Regions from separate parts of the Abyssicoccus albus genome, predicted to be linked through region 1. Evidence: riboswitches for the same ligand, from Rfam matches in the RefSeq annotation. Region 1 holds a riboswitch; the other holds the start of a gene.

The links. A riboswitch is a leader RNA that binds a small molecule or an ion and turns the genes downstream of it on or off. The one in region 1 is predicted to bind thiamine pyrophosphate.
Region 2: linked by a shared signal. The riboswitch ahead of EDD62_RS02610 (ECF transporter S component) and the one ahead of EDD62_RS05810 (3-oxoacyl-ACP reductase) in region 1 are both predicted to bind thiamine pyrophosphate.

Annotation. Positions count from the first base shown of each region.
Region 1 is NZ_RKRK01000003.1:138,580-142,015, reverse strand. It holds gene EDD62_RS05815 (LLM class flavin-dependent oxidoreductase) at 1-734, opposite strand, end outside; gene EDD62_RS05810 (3-oxoacyl-ACP reductase) at 744-1,493, opposite strand; TPP riboswitch at 1,590-1,695, opposite strand; gene EDD62_RS05805 (aminoacyltransferase) at 1,831-3,069, shown strand.
Region 2 is NZ_RKRK01000002.1:542,949-546,384, forward strand. It holds gene EDD62_RS02600 (2-oxoacid:ferredoxin oxidoreductase subunit beta) at 1-610, shown strand, start outside; gene EDD62_RS02605 (thiamine-binding protein) at 699-998, shown strand; TPP riboswitch at 1,068-1,178, shown strand; gene EDD62_RS02610 (ECF transporter S component) at 1,277-1,861, shown strand; gene EDD62_RS02615 (ABC transporter ATP-binding protein) at 1,875-3,284, shown strand; gene EDD62_RS02620 (energy-coupling factor transporter transmembrane component T family protein) at 3,277-3,436, shown strand, end outside.

The DNA of each region.
Region 1 (3,436 bases):
CTTTTCGCTTGTTTCTTATTCCAACTGACGGAGTATACTGCATCTGCTTGTTCAGCAGCAAGCTTTAATCCTTGATCAGATGCTCCGGCTTGCATCGCAACAGGTTTGCCGTATTTTGAATTCGGTGTTGAAAGTGGTCCTCTGACGTTGAAATGCTCACCTTCATGATTTATTGGTCGAATGTTTTTATGATCAATTATTTGTTCATTTTGTTTATCACAAATGAAATCATCTTCAGACCATGATGTAAATAATTGATTCATCAATTGACCAAACTCTCTAGCTTTCTTATATCTGTCAGCATGGTTTGGAAGATTGTTCATACTATGGTTCATCGCTTCTTCATCAGTCATTGAAGTGACAAGATTCCATCCGGCTCTGCCTTTTGAGATATGTTGTAGTGAAAGCATTTGTCTAGCTGATAAGTATGGATTCATAAATGTCCCTGATATCGTACTGACTAATCCAATGTGTTCTGTCACTTGTGAAATGGCACTCAAATTCACAATAGGGTCTAACCACATTGCAGGCATTACTTGATCGTGTGTTGCGTTGAGTGCTTGGTTATCCGCAAAGAAAATTGTATCGAATTTTCCTCGTTCACATGTCTTAGCTAATTGTTGGTAGTATGATATGTCTCCTAGTCTTTCGATCTGTGAATCAGGCATTTTCCAAGCGGCTAGATGATGCCCAACACCGTAAATCAATATGCCAACATGCATTTGTTTCTTCATAAAAACCTCCTAATTCATCGTCAATCCACCGTCTACTGTAATGTTTTGTCCTGTAACGCCTTTCGCTTCGTCTGATGCTAAGTACGCGACCATATTCGCAACGTCTGTTGGTGTTGTCACTTTACGAAGTGGTGTAGAGTTTGCGATGAGTTCGAATACTTCTGGTGTTGTCACACTTGAAGCATCCGTTGTTTTCAACAATCCGCCGGATACCATGTTAGCACGGATGCCGTGTTGTCCGAGTTCACTGGCAATATTACGCATCATTCCTAACAAACCAGCTTTAGCTGATGTATATTCGTGGTAAGGTACGACTGGGTTTTGGAATAGATTCGTCCCGATACTAATGATTGCACCGTCTTGTTGTTCGATGAATTGATTGATTACGCTTTGACTCACATTGAATGCTGCTTTCATCGTTCCGTCGATTTGTTGTGCATAATCTTCCCATGATAAGTCTTTGAATGACTTCTGAGTCGAAGGATCGAATTTGAACCCAATGAGTGCGTTATTGACCACAACGTCAATTGAACCGAATTGATCGACAGCGGCTTTGACCATTTCATCCACTGCTTCACGATTTGTTACGTCTGCTTGATAAGCTAATGCTTTGTCTTCACCGAACTGTTGCACAAGTTCTTCTGCAGCTGCCTTACTTTTGTTGTAATTAATGACTACGTTGAATCCTTTGTCATGCATGGCTGTCACGATTTCTTTCCCTAATCCTCTTGCACCGCCTGTGACTAATACTGTTTTCATATGTTCTGACTCCTCTATGTTTTATTCCATAAAAAATACACCTTTCACGATAGAAAGATGCACAACAATCAGCATTGTAAATATGTATAGACGGATGCCTAGTGATGTACACTTTCCTACGCTAGTCTGAACTAGATCAGGTTCAAAGGGTTTGAGGACTACCTCATCTCGATTTATACATTAAATACCCCTAGTGTATTTCTTAAGTTAGTTTCAATATACAAATAATTGTATAGTATGTCAAGACAAGTCATTTTATTAGTATTCATGTACAGTTATTTTGTTTACATGTATAATGAGACGTAATAAAAATTTTAGTCATGAAGTGGGGATATATTTGAAGTTTTGTGAGTTAACGGTTAAAGAATATGATGGATTTGTAAATAATCATCTGAGTCATTATACACAGATGGGTCGTCATTATATGTATAGAGTGAATCACGATATGGAAGTATATCTTGTCGGGGTAAAAAAAGACGGTGAGGTTATTGCTGCGAGCTTGATAAATAGTGCTCACATTATGAGATTTTTTAAGTTTTTTTATTTGCAACGTGGTCCGGTAATGGATTATCAAGATGAATCAGTGGTGCAGTGCTTTTATGATGGGTTGACGGCATTTGCTAAAGAGAAAAAAGCAGTTTATGTATTATCAGATCCTTATATTGTACATCAGGTAAGAGATCATGATGGGAATATACTGGAATCTAAAAATACTAATCAATTTCTTCAACAAATGAAGTCATTAGGCTATCATCACCAAGGATTCCATGTTGGATATTCAATGAAGTATCAAGCGAGATGGTTATCTGTTTTGGACATTCAAGATAAATCATTAGATGATATCTTGCAAGATATGGATTACAATACGCGACGGAGTATTAAACAGACGTATAAAATGGGTGTTCAGATGAGAGACTTATCTCTTGATGAGTTTGATCAATTCTTTGAACTGTTTGAAATGGCTGCGGATAAGCACGGATTCGATTATGCAAGTATTGATTACTTTAAGCGACAGGCGAATACGTACGGTGATCAATGTCGTATCGTAATGAGCTATATTAATTTATCGGATTACTTAAATGAATTACAAGAGGAATTGGCTGATGTTGAAGGTGAGTATAATCAATCTAAGCAAGCGTTAGAAGAGAAACCAAATCATAAAAAGTTGAAGAATAAAACAGCTGAACTTGAGATGAGAGTAGGTAAGATTCGAAAGAAAATCGAAGACACTGAAACTTTAAAAGCATCAGACGGTGAAGTATTAAACCTTGCAAGTGCTATGTTCATTCACAACGCGCATGAACTGTATTACTTGTCGAGTGGATCTAATCCCAAGTACAAACAATTCATGGCACCTTACAATATGATGTGGGAAATGATTCAATACGCGAAGGAATTAGGGTTAAAGAGATATAATTTTTACGGTGTGTCAGGTGATTTTTCTGAAGACTCTGATGACTATGGTGTATTGAAGTTTAAGAAAGGCTTTAATCCAGTGGTTCATGAAATGATAGGAGACTTTGAAAAGCCAATTCGACCGATTTTATATAAACTATACAAACTGAAGACTCGATAAAAGCATAAGCTAACACTTATGCTTTTTTTATGGCTTTGTATTCAGAGTATTTGCGAGTTACTCTGAATACGGAGGTAGAGAAGTGCGGAAATCATCTGGTATTCAGAGTATTTGCGATTTACTCTGAATGCGGAGGTCGAGAGGGGCAAAAATGGTCTGGTATTCAGAGTATTTGCGATTTACTCTGAATACGAAGGTCGAGAAGTGCGGAAATGAACTGGTATTCAGAGTATTTGCGATTTACTCTGAATACGGCAACCCAATCAATATCCAAAATAACACATTCGATATTTTTCAATGTATACTGAATACAAAGGGAGTGAGATAATGAAGATTCATTCGATGTATATCGGAAAACCGAAAACAA
Region 2 (3,436 bases), on a different contig from region 1:
TGTCGCAAGCGGAGGAGATGGTGATGGATTCGCAATTGGTATGGGTCATACAATCCACGCATTGAAAAGAAATATTGATATTACGTATATCGTAATGGACAATCAAATTTACGGTTTAACTAAAGGGCAAACGTCACCAAGTAGTGCACACGGTTTTGTGACAAAGTCTACGCCTAAAGGTTCAATTGAGCCAAGTATCTCTCCATTACAACTTGCGATATCATCAGGTGCAACATTTGTTGCACAATCTGTATCTTCAGATATTAAAGAATTAACAAGTATTATCGAACAAGGGATGAATCATAAAGGATTTTCATTTATTAATGTATTTTCACCATGTGTAACATATAATAAAGTGAATACGTATGACTGGTTTAAAGAACATTTAACACATGTTAATGATATCGAATCATTTGATTATAAAGATAAATCTAAAGCAATGAATGCAATCATAGAACATGATGGACTGGTTAAAGGATTAATCTATCACAACAGTGAAGCAAAAAGTTATGCAGAACAAATTGATGGTTATTTGGATGAGTCGTTAGCAAAGAGAGATTTACAGTTAGATTCTGCTACATTTGATGATTTGATGAAAGAGTATATTTAATGATGTTGAATATTTATACCACAATAATTAATAACGATTATCATATCATTAATTACTAATGTGTTTTAAAGGAGGAAAGGTAAATACTATGAATGTAATGATGAGTATACAAATCATTCCGAAACCTAATGATCATGAAGATGTCATTGAATATGTAGATGAGGCAATCCGCATCATTGATGAGAGTGGATTAAATTATCGTGTTGGGCCATTAGAGACGACAATTGAAGGAACAATGTCACAATGCTTATCATTAATCGATAAGATGCATTCTAAAATGCAAGATATGGGATCAAAAAGTACGATGAGTCAAATTAAAATATATCAATCCGAGGCGCATCAAAGGATTACTGATTTAACCCATCAATATGATGAAAAAAATGGATAAAATGTCGAGTTAATTAATGATTTACTATTGATTTATTTATTGAGTTTAGTATTATTAATATAACAATTAAATAAGCACTAGGGGTGTATTATATTTATATAATACTGAGACGGTTGAATTCGGACCCTTTGAACCTGATCAAGAATAGACGCTTGCGTAGGGAAGTGACAATTATGTTAACGTATCGATATGATCATCAATATGTCCACTTCCTATGTCTATAGGGAGTGTTTTTTATTTGTTTAAAATATTATTTTATTTTTAAGGAGGATGTACAAATGAGTACAGAGTCGAAAGGTTTAAAGTTATCAGATATTTTAATTACAGTATTTATTGCGGTCATCTTCGCAATTATTTACAAAGTATGGTGGGGGTTTTATGGCATTGCTGAAGCAACGGGATTGAGAATTGAGCAATTAACATATGGTATGTGGTTTATTGCGGCAATTATTGCTTATTTACTTATCAAAAAACCTGGTGTTGCCTTACTCGCTGAATTTGCAGCAGGTGCAGGTGAAACAATCGTGATGGGTCAATTTCATATTCCTACTTTGATTTATGCATTCTTACAAGGATTAGCGTGTGAGCTTGTATTTATGTTATATCGCTATAATAGACATACTTTGTTCGTCAGTATGTTAGCCGGGGTAGCGGCTGCCATTGCATCATTTCCAATTGATTGGTACTACGGATATTTAAGTGAAGTTCAATTATGGAATGTAATTTTAATGTTAGTATTCAGAATCATTAGTGGTGCGATTTTAGCAGGTGGTCTAGCATATGTGATTGTAAAAGCTTTAGAGAAAACGGGCGTGACGAAATTATTAAGACCGAGTCAAAAAGAGGATTACGACGCATTATAATTAGGTGGTAAATATGGTCATATCTATAAAAAATTTAAGACTAAAGTTTTCAGGTGTAGAGAAAAAATTATTTGATGGATTAAATATTGATGTACATCAAGGAGAAAAAGTGTTAATGCTTGGACCGAGTGGATCCGGTAAGACGACATTATTACAAGTGATGAGTGGTATTATTCCTAGAAGTATTGATATCGCGCATAAAGCAGATGAATTAGTTATTGATGATTATGCATCGGTTGTATTTCAAAATCCAGATAGTCAATTTTGTATGCCAACGGTTGGAGAGGAACTCGCATTTATATTAGAAAATCGCTGTATACCTACAGAACAAATGGTATCAAAAATAGAAGATGTACTTCAAACGGTTCGTCTTGATGTGTCGTTAGATAAGTCAGTCGAAAATTTATCAGGAGGGATGAAGCAACGTCTTGCGATTGCTTCATCTTTATTACAGCAAGCTAATACTTGGTTTTTAGATGAGCCAACGTCGATGTTAGATCCAAATGCAACGAATCATTTGTGGGATGTAATTCAAGATATATGGCAAGATAAGACGGTTATTATCGTCGAACATAAAGTCGAACAAGTCTGGAATTATGTCGATCGTGTCATATTAATGAATTATGATGGAGAAGTGATTGCATCGAATACACCGAATCAAATTCTACTTCAATTTGAGGAGCAGCTTGAATCATTTGGTGTATGGTATCCAGGTGCGTGGAATAATCGTCCTGAAAAAATACAAAAAGCTCATAACCCTACTGACACGAAAGGAATACTATATGGTCACGATCTTATCGCTAAACGAGGAGATAAAACGTTATGGCAGTGTGATCGATTCGAATTTCACTCAGGTCAGTGGATTACATTAGAAGGAGATAATGGTACTGGAAAGTCAACTTTTTTTGAGATGTTAATGCAATTAATTCCATACGATGGAGATATTTATTACGATGACGAACAATTGCAATCGATTAAAATGGCAGCTCAGTCAATTTATTATGTTTATCAAAATCCAGAACTTCAATTTGTAATGAATACTGTATTTGAAGAGTTATACATTAATACATACAATGGTCAAAAAGAACAAGCAACAAAGCAGACAGAAGATATGCTAAAGTTATTAAAGTTAGATCATGTGAAGACATTACATCCTTATGAATTATCTGTCGGACAGAAAAGACGACTCAGTGTAGCAACAGCAATACTAAGTCGTGCTGACGTATTATTGCTTGATGAACCAACCTTTGGATTAGACTCACATAATACATTTGAACTGATTAAATTAATTCAACAATTAAAAAATGAAGGAAAATTAATTATTACCATTACACATGATGAACAAATTTTAGAAATGTATAGTGATGTTCGATGGATCATTAAAGATGGTCAATTAGCTCAAAGAGGTGATCACAATGATTGAGTCGTGGATTAATCGCTATAGTTTTTTGCAAGATGTAAATCCTGTGACGAAAATTATTAGTGCAATCATTATATTTTTTGTCCTATTGTTTATTCATAATTTTGATATGATGGTATATTTGACGTTGTTAATGTTCGTTTATTTAATCATCT